3 regions of the Shewanella sp. BF02_Schw genome follow, and region 2 is predicted to be linked to each of the others. Evidence: predicted binding sites of a transcription regulator. Region 2 holds the regulator's gene; each other region holds the start of a gene.

Region 1 (3,291 bases), on a different contig from region 2:
TGTAGGCAAGGCAGATGATTGAAGCGAATAGTGATTCTATTTTGAAAACATCTAACGAAGCATAAAGTACTTTGAAACCCGCCAGAAAGGAGTCTCTCAGGTATTCCACTTCTGTGTTGCATCGATTTAAAAGGGAACAGCCATTTCTACATCAATGCGCCTTGAATTAAAAAACCTGAGAGACTCTGAACTGATCAGATATTTAATGAGATTGGTATAAGCAATTCGAACTCTATTTTTGAAAAAGACAACAATTCGTTATTGGTACTGTGCTTGCTGATTCTGTGTTGTTTTTGTTATTCAGAGTCGACTTAATGCGTTTAATGGCATCGCCACATTGAATATAAGGGACATTCATGGGAATTAAAGATTGGCCACAAGGAGAAGGACCGCGAGAAAAATTATTGCTCAAAGGTGCAGGGCATCTTTCGGATGCAGAATTGCTTGCGGTGATATTACGTAATGGTCTGGCAGGGCAAAATGCGGTCGATTTAGCCCGAAACATGATTAATCAGTTTGGTGGTTTGCGCAGTTTACTGAGCGCACCTAAAAGCCAAGTATGTAAATTAGCCGGTGTTGGGCCGGTAAAATATGCTCAATTACAGGCTGCAGCGGAAATTTCTAAGCGAATTGCCCATGAAAATCTACAAAGAGGGCAAATTTTGACAAATCCTGATTTAACTCGGGACTATTTAATGAGACAATTGGCAGACCGATCCTATGAAGTGTTCGCCTTACTATTGTTGGATACCCAACATAGAGTCATTCAATTTGTAGAATTATTTCGTGGCACCATCGATTCTGCTTCTGTTTATCCTCGCGAGGTTGTAAGCCTTGTTTTGGAGAAAAAAGCGGCAGCGGTAATTGTGTGTCACAATCACCCGTCTGGCATTGCAGAGCCAAGTCAGGCTGATCGGCGAATAACTGAGCGAATAAAAAATGCATTGGCAACCATAGATGTTTCTTTGTTAGATCATATGGTTGTAGGTGATCAGGAGATAGTCTCCTTTGCCGAGCGTGGGTGGATTGTATAAACACTGCTTGATCTTCTATGGTCAATCGTGTATAAAATGCGCCCTCTTTGTGCCTCGGGCGACGGCCATACGAGGCACATTAATGCTCGAGCGTTAAAAATTTGTTTTGGAGAAGATTGACATGTCAAGAGTATGCCAAGTAACTGGCAAGAAGCCAATGGTTGGTAACAACCGTTCGCACGCAAAAAATTCGACTCGTCGTCGTTTTTTACCTAACCTACAAAACCACCGTTTTTGGTTAGAAGAAGAAAAGCGTTTCGTGCAATTACGTGTATCTACTAAAGGTATCCGTATTATCGACAAGAAAGGTATTGAAGTGATTGTTAAAGAACTTCGTGCCCGTGGCGAGAAGGTATAATAGAAAATGGCTAAATCTAAAGGTAATCGTGAGAAGATCAAATTAGTATCTAGTGCTAAAACTGGTCACTTCTACACTACTGAAAAGAACAAGCGTAACATGCCTGAAAAAATGGAAATCAAGAAATTTGATCCAGTCATTCGTCAGCACGTTATGTACAAAGAAGCTAAAATCAAGTAATTGATTTTTGATTCTTAAAAAAGCCCCTTAATTGGGGCTTTTTTTATGCCTGTTTGAAAATAGTCTATACTGAATCGAACAATAATCAGCTGAGTAAACACCGTTAGTCAGGTTCTGAATTTAGTCTATACAGCAGCTGTTTATGTCTCGAGGTACATGGCTAATGTCATTGGATTTTATTGAGCCATTTCCGCATGGTGATATCGCCATTATGTTGAAATATTGCTATACAGATGTGATGCAAATATCATAATTAAATGCGTAAAGTATTATTAACGACTAAAACAAGCTAACTTTTTGGCTGTAATGATTTTTTCATAATAAATTGAGACACTGTGTTTTACTTAAAGTGAAATAAAATGCTTTAAAAGTGAATTAAAATGCAATACCATTCTTTTTTGATACAGCAAACCGTCATGTGGCATTTATTGTCATCGTCATTAATGAACATCAAACCTATACCGAGGTGAATTTGCCCGTGAGAACCACTGAATTAGTTGATGGATTTCGTCATTCTGCACCCTATGTTAATGCTCATAGAGGTAAAACTTTTGTCGTTATGTTGGGTGGCGAAGCATTAGCGCACCCACAATTCCGCGGTATTTTAAATGATGTGGCTTTGTTGCATTCACTTGGGATTGAGGTGGTATTAGTTTATGGAGCAAGACCACAGATTGATGCAGGTTTAAAGGCGGCTGGAATTGAACCGGCATATCACAATGGTATTCGTATTACCGATGATGAAACCCTGAAGATTATCAAGCAGGTTGCTGGGGCGACTCAATTTGATATTACTGCTAGGTTGTCGATGAGCTTAGGCAATACGCCAATGCAAAATGCGCAAATAAACCTTGTGAGTGGTAATTTTGTTATTGCACAACCATTAGGTGTAGATGACGGTGTCGATTTTTGTTTAAGTGGCAAAGTGCGTCGTATTGATGCGCAAGGCTTACGTCGTCAATTAGACAATAACGGTATTGTGTTAATGGGGCCAATTGCCGCTTCTGTTACAGGTGAAAGCTTTAACCTGACCGCTGAAGAAGTTGCGACCCAAGTAGCGATTAAGTTAAAGGCCGATAAGATTATTGGTTTTAGTGATACCAACGGCCTTATCGGTAAAAATGGTGAAGTGATTGCCGAGCTGATGCCGGACGATATTGAAGAAATGCTCAAGACGATGGCTGTAGATGACCATACTTCAGTTGGCACCGTTGCATTCTTAAAAGCCAGTATTGAAGCATGCCGCCGAGGTGTACCTCGTTGTCACTTAGTCAGTTATTTAGAAGATGGTGCGTTACTGCAAGAGTTGTTTTCACGCGAAGGGATCGGTACCCAAATTGTTACCCAAAGCGCCGAACGTTTACGTAGAGCGACTATTAGCGACATAGGCGGTATCTTAAACCTTATTCGCCCATTGGAAGAACAAGGCATTTTGGTGCGTCGCTCACGCGAGCAACTCGAGATGGAAATTGAACAGTTTATGCTGGTTGAGCGCGACAACTTAGTGATTGGTTGTGCAGCTTTGTATCCGTTTGAAGAAGACAATGCGGGTGAGTTTGCGTGTTTAGTGGTTCATCCTGATTATCGCGATGCTGATCGTGGTAGCATTTTGCTTAATAACATTATTGGCCAAGCTCGCGTGCGTGGTTATTCACGTCTATTTGCGTTAACGACCCGTAGTATCCATTGGTTTTTAGAGCATGGCTTTAATATTGTTGA
Region 2 (3,291 bases):
AAACGACACTTGTTGCATTGTCATTACGGGCACTACTTTGACACTGATAGACGCTAAGTTAATCCGCTCGACATCGGTAAATAGCGTAATCGCTGCTTGATAATTATTGGTTACGCCACAAAATAGCCACATGTCTTGCCAGCGCACAAAATACCCCGATAGCTGCAATTGCGGATCATCTGGATTTTGTAAATCGGCTTCAACACACTCATACAACTCTGTCGCATCAGTCAACACCGCGGCTATTAGCTTCATATTGTCAAATGCAGATAATCTTAAATCCAAATAGGGTGAAAAGAGTGCTTCAAAGTTAGTACTCATAATATTCCTCATAAATAACCACTTTATCAACACCCCTTAGTATAACGATCACGTAATATTAGCTGTGGCCAGTAAACAATAATCACGTTGTTCAAAACGAAATTGATCAATCTCTGTCATTGCGGCTTTTTGTTGATGTGCTGCCAACGAACGCGCATTGTCAGCGGCAACATACGTCACCATAAATGGAAAGGTATCTGCCACTTGTTTTTTTAATTCGGTAACCAGCGCCGAAAAAACTCCCTGGCCGCGTTTTGATTCTTGTATCCAAACGGGTCCATATTGGCACGTGTTAGTCGTCGATAAAGCTTGTCCATTTAAATCGGCAAACTTAAGTTTTTGAATAATATGTCGGTACAATGGTTGCGAGGAAAAAAATGACCATTTTGCCGCCATCACATATCCAATGATCACCCCTTGCTCTTCAGCTACGATAAACCAATGTTGATTTATCAACTGGCTCACCTCTGCTTTGGTAAATGAATGAGCATGAAGTTGGCTATTTGAACCTACCAACTCATCATCAACATGGGCTCGTTCTAACTGCACAATAGCAGCAACATCGGTTAATAACGCCTTACGGATAATAAATGACAATGATTATTCCTTTGACCCTGAATTGGGAGATTGTTTCTTAGCCCATTCTATCACTAGCGCAACGGGCAGCGGAGACATAATTAGTGTTCCCACGCCAATGAGTGAAGCAATGACCAACATCCCACTGACTTGTTGACCGATATCACTTTGCCAATATAAGCCGACACCCACCAACAACATGATTAAACCGACGAAATGTAACACTTTAACTAATTTGATCATTTGCGACTCTTTAATACGTTAAATAATGTTCATTAATCCAAAACATTACAATTATTTACGCTCTTATTCACACTCAAGTAGTAGAATAACGGCAATTTTTTGGTATATGGAAATCTCTCAACATGATAAAGCATATTCTCGGCGCCACTGTTATATTTTTAGGCCTTAGTGCTTGTCAAAGCCACACTCAAATTGTCTCAAATGAACAATTAATTGGTACTTGGCATGTAGAAGTCGTCCTCGACACTCCTACCATTAATAATAGCCCAGCAAATTTAGTTTTTGCTCCAAACGGTGAACTGACAGGTAATAATAGTTGTAATCAATTTTTTGGTCGTTACGCCCAACAAGGTCACTTGCTTCAACTTGCACCATCAGGTTCGACTATGAAAGCCTGTATCGATAGTTTAATCACCCAAGAAGCTGAACTGATGCAAGCGATTTCATTGGTAGAACAAGTTGATTTCTCTAAAGGAAAACTCAATCTATTGTCTATAAATGGTGATACGCTATTGGTACTGACAAAACAATCGTTACCCTTATCCTAAAGCCTATGGTTTAAATGAGTCGCCGGATTAGTTATTAGTGTCAGTTTAAAGTTCCATTAAAAAATGAATTTTTATTCAATAAATCTGATTCTTTCTTGACTTAATAAGTCAATCTATTCAAAATGTGCTAGATTTTTGAATAACAACTATAAGATGAATTATCACTATGCCAGCGACAAGAAATCAGGATGAGCTCGTACGCACTTTTAAAGCGATTCTCAAAGAAGAACGTTTTGGAAGCCAAAGCGAGATTGTTAATGCGCTTCAAGCCGAAGGATTCGGTAATATTAATCAATCTAAAGTATCACGTATGCTCAGCAAATTTGGTGCTGTACGCACTCGCAACGCTAAGCAAGAGATGGTGTATTGCCTCCCTGCCGAGCTAGGCGTACCTACTGCGGGTAGCCCAGTTAAAAATTTGGTATTGGATGTCGATCATAACCAAGCCATGATCGTGGTAAGAACTAGCCCTGGTGCTGCGCAATTAATCGCCCGTTTGCTCGACTCAATAGGCAAACCAGAAGGGATATTAGGTACTATTGCCGGTGATGATACTATTTTCATCTGTCCAGCAAGTATTAAAACCATTGATGAGACATTAGAAACGGTTAGATCTTTATTCAACTATAGTGAATAAAAAACCATTTCAATAAAAAAGCAATGCCATGGCATTGCTTTTTTATTACCTAAAACTGGCGTTTACGCATCATCAAATTGAGTTAAAAAATCCAATGATGGCACAAAGAAAGACGATCCAGTCAGCGCTTTAGTAAACAACATCAAATGATCATGATTCCCGTGACCATCACCGTGCACCATACTGCGGAGCATTTGTTCGAAGTGATCCGGTGTACGACATACTGAAATAAACATCAATCCTTGTTCTCTAATCGAACCATATGGCATGCTTTGACGTAAAATTTCTAATGCGTTACCGTGTGGATCTTTTAAGTTAACTCGTTTTGTGTGGCTGGTTAATGGCTTATCTTCTGATTCATACTCAATATCATCAACTTTGGTACGACCAAAAATATCTTCTTGTTTTTTAAGCGGTAAACGATGCCACTTACTTAAGTTATGCATGTATTTTTGGACATGAACATAACTACCAGAGACAAATTCTTGATCTTCATCACCGACAAGTGCAACTTGTTGACGATGGCGTCCTTTAGGGTTTTCAGTACCATCAACAAAACCTGTTAAGTCACGACTGTCCATAAAGCGAAAGCCACGTTCCTCATCGACTAACTCGACCAAATCTTCAAACATTTGGTTTATTTCATTGGCGACAAGATGCAAAATATCATAGCGATCACAACGGATATGAATAAACAGATCATATTCCATTGCAGGTGCATCACGGTTACCTTCACTCATGGCCGGAAAAGGTTTTAATAATGCAGGGCGAGATTCTGGATAAAAGGTATCCCAAAAATTAGCCCCAATACCCACAAAGCCATTAAAAGCACTGTCGGCATATTGATCCGTGAGTTCATAAATATACTGCGCTACATTAGCAATAGATGGGCGTAACTGATCTTCAACACCATCGTTGGCATTAAACATCAAGTACACACTGTGTAAATTCCCTTCTGCGCAAATT
Region 3 (3,291 bases), on a different contig from region 2:
TCTAAACTTTTCTGCAGTACAACTGGCACAAGCGACAAAACTGGCCCAAAGCCAAGGGCGAAAGGTATTTTTAACCCTAAACACTTTTCCGAAACCCGGCGAAGAACAGCGCTGGTATCAGGCCGTTGATTTAGCCGCACAATTAGAAATGGATGCCCTCATCGTAGCAGACTTATCATTACTCGATTATGCCCACCAGTATTATCCGCACCTTCCGCTACATTTATCGGTACAAGCCAGCGCCACAAACTTAGGGGCTCTGTCATTTTATCAACAAGCTTTTAATATCGAACGAGCAGTATTGCCACGAGTGTTGTCGATTAAACAGGTTAGAGATTTAGCTAAAGTGAGCCCTGTTGAGCTTGAAGTATTTGCTTTTGGTAGTTTATGTATCATGGCTGAAGGACGCTGCCATTTATCATCATATGTAACAGGACAATCTCCTAATACCGGCGGCTCATGTTCCCCGGCTAATCATGTGCGTTGGCAAGATGCCGGTAGCGATAAATTGACCCGACTCAATAATGTATTAATCGATAAAGCTGATGCTAACCAACAACTGGGTTATCCAGTGGTCTGTAAAGGCCGTTATGTTGCTGAGTACGATCATGATGCAAAGTATTTACTGGAGTCACCTACCAGTTTAAACACCTTAAGCTTATTACCCGAGCTCGCCCAAGCGGGAATTAAATCACTTAAAATAGAAGGACGTCAGCGAAGCCCTGCTTACGTCAGCCAAGTCACCCACGTTTGGCGTAGCGCTATCGACACTTATTTAGCTAACCCCGAGTCTTTTTGCGAGCAACCACAATGGTCGCAAGCGTTAGCAAAAGTATCCGAAGGACAAATCACTACATTGGGCGCTTATGAGCGTCAATGGCAATAAGGTTTTACAATGAAAATATCTCTCGCTCCAATTAGTTACTGCTGGTCAAAATCTGACGTTGAGCACTTTTATCAGCAAGTAGCATTGAGTAACATCGATAGCGTTTATTTAGGTGAAACCGTATGTAGCCGCCGCCGTGAACTGAAGTTTAACGACTACCTAGATCTCGCCAATATGCTCAAGTCTCATGGCAAACATGTGGTGTTATCAACCATGGCTTTGATAGAAGCGCAATCTGAGCTTAATGAACTGAAACGAGCTATTGATAATGGTGATTTTAGTATCGAAGCGAATGATATGGCTGCAGTACATTATGCGCACCAAGCGAAAGTCCCCTTTGTATGTGGGCCAACAATCAATAATTACAATCGGACCAGTCTTGATTTATTGCACCAAAAAGGGATGTACCGTTTTGTCATGCCTTGTGAATTATCACAGCAGTGGTTAAACACCGTCATCAATCAAGGTGATAAACCCGCTTTTGAAATAGAGGTGCTCGGTCACGGCTATTTACCCTTGGCACATTCTGCACGCTGTTTTACCGCCAAACATTACCAATTGCCAAAAGATAAGTGTCAAACTATTTGCCAACGCCATAGCAAAGGCTTACTGGCTCAAACTCAAGAGTCACAACCGTTACTCCGCTTAAATGGCATTCAAACTCAATCTGCGGCGCAGGTAAACCTGATTAACCAAATTCCACAAATGATAGACATGGGGATTGATTATTGGCGTATATCCCCCAATAAATTAGCCGATATAGCCATGGGTTCAGAACTTGCTGATGTATTAACACAAATAACAGAAGAGCCGCTTAATAGTAAATCGCTAATTAATAAACAGTTTAATGACAATAAACAGGCATCGATTATCAATCATCATTGCAATGGCTATTGGTTAGGGTTACCGGGCATGGACTATTCCCTTGAGCCCAATACTCCAGCGAGTTAACCTTATAAACGCTACTTGATAGCCATTAATAAAAGTGGTCATGAACCGTCATCATATCCATGTTTATTAATGGCATACAAACCATAAAAAAGTGCTAGATCCAAAGATAACACACACCCGCAACAAAGTTTCAACAGGCTGATTAAATTAGATTTTAACCATATACCCCAACAATTTCTTAAAGTAAATATCTACTCACATTTAACTAATATCTATTCGATTAAGTTATCATTTTACATACAGCAAATAAGGGGGTAACCTTGCCTACCCAAAAAAACAACTGAATGGACATTCAATTTTGGTCCATAATAAACAGTTGGGTAGCACAGCTGGCCAACTTAGAACACATAAGTAAGGTGTATTTAACGTGACACATAAAAAACATAACATTAAAACAATTCTCACCTTTATTATTCCGTCACTGATTGGCTTGTTACTGTTCATGACGCCTATCAATGTCGAAGGTTCGATTACCATTCCGATTGCAATCATCTCAAAAGCGTTGCAAAGCCAAATGGGCAGTTCGATTCAGCTTATTGTTACCTGCATTGTAGTATTAATGGCATTGGCCTCGTTACTCACACAGCTCATTAATCCTAAATTCGTGCGTAAAAGTACTTTTTTACGCACTTTACTGAAAGTGAATTTATTTTGGTTAGCGGTGCGCATTCTAGGCGCAATTTTTATCGTCATGGTTTATTTGCAAGTGGGCCCCGAAGCGATTATTTCATCGGCCACGGGTGGCTTAGTTCTGAATGATTTAGTACCTGTACTATTTTCAGTATTTATTTTTGCTGGCATGTTATTACCGCTATTGCTCAATTTTGGTTTATTGGAGTTTTTTGGCACATTATTAACCAAAGTAATGCGCCCAATATTCAATTTACCTGGTCGCAGTGCTATTGACTGCATGGCATCTTGGTTAGGCGATGGCAGTGTGGGCATTTTAATGACCACTAAACAATACGAAACCCGTTTCTATACTGCACGCGAAGCTGCTGTTATTGGTACAACCTTTTCTGCCGTATCGATAACCTTTAGCCTAGTGGTGATATCACAGGTCAAACTTGAGCACTTGTTTGTGCCGTTCTATCTGACAGTGTGCTTAGCTGGTTTTGTTGCTGCAATAATAGTCCCTAAATTACCGCCGCTATCATGGAAGAAAGATCTGTATATTGATAATACCCCTCGCCATGAAGATGACGAAACGATCCCAGCCAATCATGGTGTGTTTTCGTGGGGATTTGATCAAGCAATGCAACGCGCATCTTCTGCAGGTGGCATTAAGCATGTGCTAACGGAAGGGATTAAAAACGTTGTCGATATGATATTCGGGGTTATCCCTGTTGTTATGGCTATTGGTACCGTCGCATTAGTGTTGGCTGAGCATACGCCTATTTTTAATTACTTAGGTATGCCATTTATTCCGCTGTTAGAACTGCTGCATATTCCAG

The links. The regulator ArgR, encoded in region 2, controls arginine synthesis, uptake and breakdown. The targets are predictions, from matches to a motif close to ANTGAATANNTATTCANT.
Region 1: the regulator ArgR is predicted to act here: its motif matches at 1,942-1,959, upstream of argA (amino-acid N-acetyltransferase).
Region 3: the regulator ArgR is predicted to act here: its motif matches at 2,020-2,037, upstream of HNW13_RS01925 (YjiH family protein).

What each region holds. Positions count from the first base shown of each region.
Region 1 is NZ_JABKAW020000006.1:215,108-218,398, forward strand. It holds gene radC (DNA repair protein RadC) at 357-1,034, shown strand; gene rpmB (50S ribosomal protein L28) at 1,156-1,392, shown strand; gene rpmG (50S ribosomal protein L33) at 1,399-1,572, shown strand; gene argA (amino-acid N-acetyltransferase) at 2,051-3,291, shown strand, end outside.
Region 2 is NZ_JABKAW020000007.1:182,969-186,259, reverse strand. It holds gene HNW13_RS20780 (hypothetical protein) at 1-321, opposite strand, end outside; gene HNW13_RS20775 (GNAT family N-acetyltransferase) at 370-918, opposite strand; gene HNW13_RS20770 (hypothetical protein) at 922-1,140, opposite strand; gene HNW13_RS20765 (META domain-containing protein) at 1,263-1,688, shown strand; gene argR (transcriptional regulator ArgR) at 1,855-2,325, shown strand; gene HNW13_RS20755 (Dyp-type peroxidase) at 2,388-3,291, opposite strand, start outside.
Region 3 is NZ_JABKAW020000001.1:399,292-402,582, reverse strand. It holds gene HNW13_RS01935 (peptidase U32 family protein) at 1-886, shown strand, start outside; gene HNW13_RS01930 (U32 family peptidase) at 896-1,837, shown strand; gene HNW13_RS01925 (YjiH family protein) at 2,205-3,291, shown strand, end outside.